Regions from separate parts of the Micromonospora salmantinae genome, predicted to be linked through region 2. Evidence: riboswitches for the same ligand, from Rfam matches in the RefSeq annotation. Region 2 holds a riboswitch; each other region holds the start of a gene.

Region 1 (3,271 bases), on a different contig from region 2:
CCGCGACGGACACCACGGTGATGGCGATCGCCCACGACGGCGAGTGGATCCGCCGCCGTACCGGAACGCCCCGCGCGGCCGGGGCCATCGCCCGCAAGCACGCGGTGCCGCTGTACGAGGCGGCGCGCACCGGCTACCCGGAACGGATGCGGACCTGGAGCCGGGCCCACCCGGAACGCCACGCCCGCTGAGGCTGGGTCAGGCAGCATCGAGGGTTGAGCCGACCTGCTCACGCGTCATCGGCTCGGCGTGGCTCGAGACGTACCAGTGGTAGGTGCTGTCGAGCAGTCGCCGGACCAGGTCGACGTCGAGGCCGTCCTCCGGCCGGCGCAGGTGCGCCGGCGGCGGGTAGAAGCAGTCGCCCAGCAGCATCACCCCCGAGTCGGGCACCAGCACCACTGCCGAATCCGGTGCGTGCCCGCCGCCGACGTGGCGTAGCCGAACCCCGACCGGCAGCTCGTCCACGTCGGCGAAAGTCCGAGTTGGCGGCAGGATGGCGAAGTCTTCCCAGGACGCCATCGCGCGTGCGCGGGCTTGAAAGCTCGGGCGCAGGCGGGGATCGGCACGTACCTGCTCTTGCAGGTAGCGGTGGCTCCACGGCCGGGCGGCCTCGGCGCGCAGCAGCGACACCGCTGTCTCGTGCCCGACGATCTCCACCCCGGGCCAGGCGCAGGCGCCCCACACGTGGTCCCAGTGATGATGGGTGTAGACCAGCCAGCGCGGCTCCGGAAGCCCGGCGGCGACCAGCGCGGCCTGGATCGCGCGGGCGTGCGCGGGGCTCTGCCCGGCGTCGATCATCACACTGCCGCGTTCGTCGACGACGACGGCGACGCCGGCCTGGACCGCCTCCGGGTCGGGATCGCCCGGACAGAGCCAGACCCGGCCCGCAAGGTGGTGGAACTGCGGGGCGATCATGGTGATCGACCTCCGAGATTGATCGCGGACACTGGTGTGGCGTTCGCCGATCCTACGTGAGGGTGTCGGCCGGCACCGCCCTGCCGGAGGGTCGGCGCAGGTCAGAGCTCGTCCGGCCATCCTTTGCTCTGCTTGCCTATCTGCACCGGTGACCCTCCGTGCCCGGTGCGCATAGGTAAGCAGAGCAAAGGACGTCAGGCATTGATCTGGGGCATTGCGTCGCGCGGAGCCGCGCCCGCACCAATCGTTGAAGCTCGATAAGTGCCGCCCGTCTGGCGGGGCCGGACCGGCGTTGACCGGCGGCGCGGCGGTGTGGCAGCATTCGCGGCCTGACGGCAGTGAAGGAAGTCGGTGCGAATCCGACGCGGTCCCGCCACTGTCACCGGGGAGCGATCCCCCCTCGTGAGTCACGGCCGTGTGTCTGCGGTTGGAAGGCCGGGGGAGAGCGTCGATCCGGAAGCCAGGATACTTCGGCCGTCGGGACGTACCCCAGGGCGTGGACACCCGAGGAGGACCCGATGACGCACGGCGTCTCATTCATCGACGATTATCGTCGTATCGCGCTGCAGGCAGTGCATTCCAAGGACACCGGCCACCGGCACCGCTGAGCTGATCGCCCGGCGCTGACCGGCCCCGACGCATGCGTCGGGGCGCCGTTCGCTCGGGCCGTCGTACCGGCTGACGCCGTACCCACCCGCATCGCCCCGGTCGCCCCCCGTGAGGGCCCAGGGCGTCACTTTCCGGAGCCTGCCGTGCGCATCCTGCTGCTGTCCACCGCCGACACCGACCTGCTGGCCGCCCGCGCCAGCGGTGCCGACTACCGGTTGGCCAACCCCGCCCGAGTCACCGCCGAGGAGGTGCCCGCCCTGCTCGACGGGGTCGCCCTCGTCGCCGTACGCCTGCTCGGCGGTCGGCAGGCGTGGCCGGACGGTCTCGCCGCGGTGCTCGCCACCGGCGTGCCGACGGTAGTGCTCGGCGGTGAGGCGCTGCCCGACGCGGAGCTGATGGCCACCTCCACAGTGCCGTCCGGGGTCGTCACCCAGTCGCTGGCGTACCTGGTGGAGGGCGGCCCGGACAACCTGGGGCAGCTGGCCCGGTTCCTCTCCGACACGGTGCTGCTCACCGGCGAGGGGTTCGCCGCACCCACGCCCACCCCGGCGTACGGCGTGCACGGCGAACACCCCGCCGACCCGAATCGGCCCACTGTGGGGATCGTCTTCTACCGGGCGCACGCCCTCGCCGGCAACACCGACTTCGTCGACGTGCTCGCGGACGCGGTCCACAAAGCCGGCGGCAACCCGCTGCCGATCTTCTGCGGCTCGCTGCGCGGGCTGACCGCGGGCGCCGGCCCACTCGGGCTCTTCGCCCGCTGTGACGCGCTGCTGGTCACGGTGCTGGCGGCCGGCGGTGCGGTCGCCGCGGACGCCTCCGGTGGCGGCGACGAGGACGCCTGGGACGTCGGGGCCCTGGCCGCCCTGGACGTGCCGGTCATCCAGGCGCTCTGCCTCACCAGCACCCGCGCGCAGTGGGCCGACAGCGACGCCGGCCTGTCCCCGCTGGACGCCGCCATGCAGGTGGCCATCCCCGAGTTCGACGGCCGGATCGTGTCGGTGCCGTTCTCGTTCAAGCAGATCGACGCCGACGGGCTCTCGGTCTACGCCGCCGATCCTGAGCGGGCCGCCCGGGTCGCCGGGATCGCGGTGCGCCACGCCCGGCTGCGGTACGTGCCGCACGCCGACAAGCGGGTCGCCGTGGTGCTCAGCTCCTACCCCACCAAGCACTCGCGGGTCGGTAACGCCGTCGGGTTGGACACCCCGGCCTCGGCGGTCCGGCTGTTCGCCGCGCTGGCCGGGGCCGGCTACGACCTGGGTGACGCGCCACCGCCCGACGACGGCGACGCGCTGATCCACTCGCTGATCGCCGCCGGTGGTCACGACGTGGAGTGGCTCACCCCGGAGCAGTTGGCCGCCGCCGAGGCCCGGATACCCGGGCCGACGTACCGACGTTGGTTCGACCAGGTCCCGGCCGAGCTGCGCGAGCGGATGCGGGAGCACTGGGGTGAGCCGCCGGGCGAGCTGTACACCGAGGGCGGCGACATCGTGCTCGCCGGGCTGCGCTTCGGCAACGTGGTGCTGCTGATCCAGCCGCCCCGCGGCTTCGGGGAGAACCCGATCGCCATCTACCACGACCCGGACCTGCCGCCCAGCCACCACTACCTGGCCGCGTACCGCTGGTTGACAGCGCCCGCCGCGGACGGCGGCTTCGGCGCGGACGCCGTGGTGCACCTGGGCAAGCACGGCACCCTGGAGTGGCTGCCCGGCAAGGGCCTCGGCCTGGCCGCGGACTGCGCGCCCGA
Region 2 (3,271 bases):
CTGGCGCTGTTCGGTGCGACCTCAACCTGCTCGCGGCGCGCCCAGTCGGAGCTGCCAGCGCGTGCCCTGACTGGTGAGCCGAACGACGGCCAGGGGCTCCACGTCCACCTGCCGGTACGTCGCCGTCGGAAGACCGAGGGCGTGCACCACCGCGACCCGGATCACCAGTGGGTGGGTGACCGCTATGACGCGTCCACCGGCTCGGTGCTGCTCGTCCAGCCAGCTGCCGACCCGATCCCGCACGGCCGTGACGGACTCACCGCCGTGCGGCGCGGAGCCCGGTGCGGACAACCAGTCGTGCAGCGCCTGCGGCTGCGATCCAGCGATCTCCTCAAGCGTCCGTCCGGCCCAGTCCCCGTAGTCACAGTCGGCCAACGCGGTCTCGATCGTCGGCAGCAGGCCGAAGGCGTCGGCGGTCTGTCGGGCGGCCAGCGCGGGGCTGGACAGGCAGGTGGCGTTGACGCCGAGGGGCCCGCGCCGGTCCGCACCCGCGCGGGCCTGGGCGAGTGCGGCACGCAGGCCACCCTCGTCCAGGCCGTCGTCGGCGCCGCCGAAGCGGGCCCGGCGCAGCGCGGCGGTGTGACCGTGGGCGACCAGCTGAAGGCTGGTGCCGGTCACGTGCTCGGCAGTGCGGTGCCGGCCCGGCGACGCTGCTCGCGGTGCATCAGGGCCGCGAACAGCAGGCCGATGCCGGTCCAGAGCACGACCTGGGTGCCGAGCGAGGCCAGTCGGAAACTCCACAGCAGGGTCGCCGGGAAGTCCGCCGGAACCTCCTGGAAGGACGGCATCACCACGTACGACACACCCGTGACCAGCAGGAACCCGCCCACGGCTGCGGCGGCGCGCAGCCACGTCGGCGCCTGGGCGCCGACTGACCGGTAGCCCAGCGAGCCGGCCCACACGGCCACCAGCCCGAGCACCACCATCAACAGGTAGGTGACGGTCCGTTGGTTGATGGTGGCCGGGTCGCCGACCGCCGGTGGGTTCGCCGGGTACTTGAGGAACGGCACGATCACCGCGCCGAGCAGCGCGGCGCCGGCCAGCAGCAGACCCGACCGCCCGTCGTCGTCGCCGCGCCGCCGCCGGGACAGCAGGACGTACGCCGTGGCCAGGAGGCCACCCATCGCGGCACCGAACAGGCCGGTGGCCAGGAACAGACCGCCGCGCTGACCCGTCCGGCTGACCAGGGCGTCCTCGTGATCGTGCGCACCAGTGGCGGGCTCGGCGTGCGTCGCCGCCTCCTCGATGGCGATGGCCGCCTCGACGTGCGGTTCGCCTGCGACGTACGCGAACGCCCCGGCGAGCAGGCCGGCGAGCAGGCCGGCCAGCAGCCCGCGAACGAGGACGGCGACGAACGGGGGAGTGGTGGTGGTGTTCAGTGGCACGGGACACCCAGCAGGTGCCTGCCGTCGTGCATCAGCTCGTGCAGGTACATCCCACTGCGCGACACCGCCCCCTGGTCGAAGGCGACGAGGTACGCCAGCAGCGTGAGCACGGCAACGGTCGCCAGAGCCGTCCACAGCAGACGGGCACTGCCGGCGGGGTGCACCACCGGCTGGCTGGAAGCGGAGCTAGACATGAATACACGAACCTCCCCAGGGATGACGCGTCCCCATCGCAAGGCTGCGGACGACCGAGCGTCCTGGCTCGCGGCCCCCAGTTGTGGTTGGGGAACCGCTCACAGTGGCGCGACCGCGCCGGATTCACACCGGCTTCCCTCGCGTCGCCGCAGATAGTGCGGTCGACGGTATCGGTGCCGCCTCAGGCGGTCAACCCGGACCCCGCGCCCCGAACGCGTCCGGATACCGGTACGTCAACGAGGCGGACCAGCCGCAGGCGCCAGTGGATTCGTCAGACCAAAAGGCGACACTGCCGGAGGCCGGTCATGGCGCGCGTTCCGGGACTCGACAACAGACTGTTACCGCTAACATGGTCAACCTGGCAGATCGACTCTGTGGCTCCGGGTTGACCCGGAGGGCTCGATCAGCGGCTGGGCGGGGTGTGCGGTGGACGAGAACGCGCCAGGGTGGGTCCGGTGACGACCGGTGAGGTAGCGCGACGACCGGGCATCGTCGACGCGCACCATCACCTCTGGGTCCGGGCGCGGCACCCACAGCCCTGGATCGATCCGCACACCATGGCCGCGATCGACGACGACTTCACGCCGCTCGAGCTCGCTCCGGCGACCCGGGCCGCCGGGGTCACCCAGACCGTTGTCGTCCAGTCCGTCGCCGTTCGGTCGGAGACGCCCGAACTGCTCGGCATCGCGGCCGACGACCCGCTCGTCGGCGGGGTCGTCGGCTGGGTCGACCTCACCGCCGCCGATGTCGACCGCCGCCTCGCCCGACTACGCAGGGCCCGTGGCGGCGAACGGCTGGTCGGCATCCGCCACCTGGTCCAGTCCGAACCCGACCCGACCTATCTCGACCGCCCCGACGTGCGGCACGGCATCGCCGCGGTCGGTGCCGCCGGCCTCGCCTTCGACCTCCTGGTGCGCCATCGTCAGCTGCCGGCGGCCGCCCGGCTCGTCCGCGACCTGCCCCAGGTGCGGTTCGTCCTGGACCACCTCGGCAAGCCCCCGCTCGGGCGCGCCGATTTCGGTGACTGGCAGCGCGACCTGCGGGCACTCGCGGCCGAGCCCAACACGACGGCGAAACTCTCCGGCCTGGTGACCGAGGTGGACGGCGGGTCCTGGACGACGGCCGACCTGCGGCCCGCGGTGGAGCACGCCCTCGACGTGTTCGGGCCGGACCGGCTGATGTTCGGCTCGGACTGGCCGGTGTGCCTGCTCGCCACGTCGTACACCCGCTGGGTCACCGTCCTCGGTGACCTGCTGGACCCGCTGTCCGACGACGAGCGGGCCGCGATCTGGCGCCGGACCGCCGGCCGGGTCTACCGGCTGGCCCCGTTCTGAGGCGGCAGCGCCTTTCGGCCTGGGGACATAGCATGTTATCGATAACATGCTAGCGGCGGCAGTCGATGTCGATTTGGTCAGACGTATGCCTTCGGTGGCGCAGGTAACGATGGCAAAACATGCTCGCAAGACCTTGGCAACATACGTGAATGCGTGGCAAGGTAACGCCTGATCGCGGGAAACATCCGACCTATCTCCGACGAGTGTGCGGGCACCTAGCCGCACCGCCGTCCGAGCGGGGTCGGTCGCTCACAGGCGTTCGGCTCGTCGGCGGGTCCCCGTCGGACGCCGGCGCCGCGCTTGGGGAGGTCAGGTCCGACGATGAGTAGCGCCGAGGCAACCGCCGGCACGCAGCGC
Region 3 (3,271 bases), on a different contig from region 2:
GGGACCGCTCCAGCGGCTGCAGGGTGTACCCACCGGCGCTGACCGTCGTCCCGGTCGCCAGCGTCGCGCCCGGCGCGTCGTCACCCCGATGCGTGTGCGGCCCCGTACCAGCCGGGTGTTGGTGCCCGTCGGTCGCGGAGCCCACCTGCCCCGAGTCGGACGCTCCACCGGCCGACGGTCGTGCGTTGCCGGTCGCCGGACTCTCGTCGGCGGTGCCGATACGGGCCAGCCCGAACCCGGCCAACAGGGCCACCACCAGCCCGCCGACGAACAGCGCCAGGTGGGTGTTGCTCAGCCGGGACCCAGGCGTCGCGGCGGCGAGGTCCGTGTCGGGCCGTGGCCCGGGGTCGACCGTCGGCTCGCCGTCCGTGTTGGCGAGGGCCTCGGTCACCTGATCGGTAGGCGTCGGCTCGACGGTGACGCCCGTGCGGGCCGTGACGACCGTGTCGCCCTTGCGCGCCGCCGGCACGGTGGCGGGCCGCTGCCTGTCGCTCGCGGTACGCGCGACGACGCCGGTCGCCGCGCCGGCCCTGCCCCCGCCGACCTTGCCAGCGCCGACCTTGCCCCCGACGGTCTTGTCCCCGGCAGCCTTGCCGCCGACGGTCTTGTCCCCGGCAGCCTTGCCGCCGACGGTCTTGCCAGTGCCGGCCCTGTTCGTGGCACGGGCGCCACCGCCGCGTCGACCGGAGGTCGCCGCCGAGGTACGGCCCCGGCCGGTGGGTGTGCCGGCGGATCGGCGACGCCAGACGACGAACCCGGCCACCGCCCCGACCGCCGCGACCGCCGCCGCCCAGCCGGCCCAGGCCGGTGCCCCGGGACCGCTCTCCTCGGTCGACCCGGTCGACGGGGCCGCCGCAGCCGGCGGGGTCGACGGATCGTCCGCGGTGGTCGGCACCGCCGAGGCCTGCCCGGACGTGTTGTGCTGCTCGGTGGCGGCCACCAGCGCCGGGTCCGGTTGGGTCGATGGCGGGCTCCACCCCTTCGGCGCTGCCGTCACCCGCCCGTCGTAGCGGAAGGTCAGGGTGCCCCGCACGGTGTCGCCGTCCGAGGCGACCGACAGGTAGCTCACCGAGTACTGGCCCTTTGCGGGCAGGTGGGCGACGGACACCACCGCGGGGAACCCCGTCGTGTACTCCCGTGGCTCGAACTGCCCGTTGACCAGGAAGTACTCCCGCACCGGCTTTTCCAGCGGCTTCGGCTCCCCCTGCGACCAGCCGTTGTCGACACGGGCGCCGCCCGGGGCGGTGATAGTGAAGAACGCGTTGGCGGCGGCCTTCTCGGTGAAGTACAGCCGCACCTCCGTCAACGGCTCGCGCACGGTGGCGCCGCTCGCCGGTGTGGACGTGGCGAGGGTCCCGTGCGCCGCGGCGGGCTGGGCGGACGCGAGGAGGGCGACAGCCGAGGCGAGGAGGAACGCGAGGAGGCCCGAGACCACCCGCCCGCAAGTCTGGGGGAGACGACGCATCTGGATATCCTCACCCTCGCGAGACTTTTTTCAATAGGTGGCGATCTTCTTCCTCGGACGACAAAAGTTGACGATGAGGCCGTCCGCCGCCGCGGCAGGACGCCCTCGTGGACAGATCCCCTGGCCAGCTATGCTGCCGACGGCGCTGGTTCGCCCCGTCGTGACCGGCTGGGCGTCGTAAGAGGGAACCGGTGGAAATCCGGGGCTGCCCCGCAGCGGTGAGTGGGAACGACCGCCGTCATCAGCACTGGGCCAACGGCCTGGGAAGCGACGGCCAGTAGGGGACCGGCGCGACCGGTCAGGCCCGCGAGTCCGAAGACCTGCCGGCGCCGCGTACACAACCGTGTGCGCTGCCGTCGGCCTCGCGGGTGGGCTGAGCGGGTGACGGGCCGTGCGTGTGGTGCACGGCCAGGTCCTCGCCAGTGTGTGTCCGCGACCCGGCGGTGTGGTTTCCCGACCAGCACCACACCAACCTGATGGGTACGGTGCACGGCGGCCGGATCCTCAACCTCATCGACTCCGTCGCCGGTGTGGTCGCCGCCCGACACTCCGACGGGCCGGCGGTGACCGCCGCCATCGACGAGACGGCGTTCCTCCGCGCGGTGCGGGTCGGCGACGTCGTGCACGTCGACGCCCGGATCACCTGGGCCGGCCGCAGCGCGATGGAGGTGGCCGTCAAGGTGACCGCCGACCGGTGGGACCGGGCGGTGCCTCCCACCGACGTGGCAACCGCCCACCTGGTCATGGTCGCCATCGACGACGACGGCCAGCCTCGTACCGTGCCGCCGCTGCTACCGGAGACCGACGGGGACCGCCGACGGTACCGGGAGGCGGAGATCCGCCGGAAGCACCGACTGGCGTTGCGACGCGCGCTACTCGATGGTGCCGAAGACGACTGACCCACACTCGGTCCGCCCGTCGCGGCGCCGGCGCGGTCCGAGGAACCCGCCCCGCCGCCGACCCGGTCGGATAGCGTCCACGTGAAGCCTCGATCACGGAGAGTATGGATGGTTATGCGCGCCGCGTTGTTGCGGGAGTTCGACGCTCCGCTGACGGTCGAGGAGATCGATCAACCCGCCCCCGAGCGCGGGCAGGTGCTGGTGCGGATCGTCGCCAGCGGGGTCAACCCGCTCGACACGAAGATCCAGGCAGGAAAGGCCGCGCACGCGCGTGTCGAGCTGCCCGCGGTGCTCGGCCTGGACCTTGCCGGCGTCGTCGCGGCGGTCGGCGCGGACGTGGCCGGCTTCGAGCCGGGAGACGAGGTGTATGGGCTGTGCGGGGGCGTCGGCGACCTACAGGGCTCGCTGGCCGAGTACGCCGCCGTGGACGCTCGACTGCTGGCCCACAAGCCGAGGAGCCTCTCGATGCGGGAGGCCGCCGCGTTGCCCCTGGCGGCGGTCACCTCCTGGGAGGGGCTGGTCGACCGGGCCGGAGTCCGCGCCGGGCAGAAGGTCCTGGTGCACGGAGGCGCCGGAGGTGTCGGGTACGTGGGTGTGCAACTTGCCCAGGCGCGAGGCGCCGAGGCGTACGCCACGGGCGGGCCGGCGAGCCTGCGGGTGATCGAGAGTCTGGGTGCCGTGCCGATCGACTACACAGCGAGCAAGGTCGAGGAGTACGTCGAGAGGTACACCGGCGGCGAGGGATTCGACATCGTCGTCGACAACGTCGGCGGCGCGACGCTCGACGCCTCGTTCGCGGCGGTACGCACCTACCACGGGCACGTCGTCAGCGCACTGGGCTGGGGCTCACACTCGCTCGCCCCGCTGTCGTTCCGGGGTGCGACCTACTCCGGCGTGTTCACCCTGC

The links. A riboswitch is a leader RNA that binds a small molecule or an ion and turns the genes downstream of it on or off. The one in region 2 is predicted to bind cobalamin.
Region 1: another riboswitch for cobalamin. It lies ahead of cobN (cobaltochelatase subunit CobN); the one in region 2 lies ahead of PSH03_RS14535 (CbtB domain-containing protein).
Region 3: another riboswitch for cobalamin. It lies ahead of PSH03_RS19245 (acyl-CoA thioesterase); the one in region 2 lies ahead of PSH03_RS14535 (CbtB domain-containing protein).

The regions. Positions count from the first base shown of each region.
Region 1 is NZ_JAKKFG010000029.1:443-3,713, forward strand. It holds gene PSH03_RS21455 (hypothetical protein) at 1-191, shown strand, start outside; gene PSH03_RS21460 (MBL fold metallo-hydrolase) at 199-915, opposite strand; cobalamin riboswitch at 1,232-1,408, shown strand; gene cobN (cobaltochelatase subunit CobN) at 1,668-3,271, shown strand, end outside.
Region 2 is NZ_JAKKFG010000015.1:60,346-63,616, reverse strand. It holds gene PSH03_RS14545 (histidine phosphatase family protein) at 22-618, opposite strand; gene PSH03_RS14540 (CbtA family protein) at 615-1,385, opposite strand; gene PSH03_RS14535 (CbtB domain-containing protein) at 1,376-1,579, opposite strand; cobalamin riboswitch at 1,614-1,770, opposite strand; gene PSH03_RS14530 (amidohydrolase family protein) at 2,036-2,914, shown strand; gene PSH03_RS14525 (ABC transporter permease) at 3,236-3,271, shown strand, end outside.
Region 3 is NZ_JAKKFG010000023.1:193,889-197,159, forward strand. It holds gene PSH03_RS19240 (copper resistance CopC family protein) at 1-1,465, opposite strand, end outside; cobalamin riboswitch at 1,595-1,807, shown strand; gene PSH03_RS19245 (acyl-CoA thioesterase) at 1,888-2,364, shown strand; gene PSH03_RS19250 (zinc-dependent alcohol dehydrogenase family protein) at 2,473-3,271, shown strand, end outside.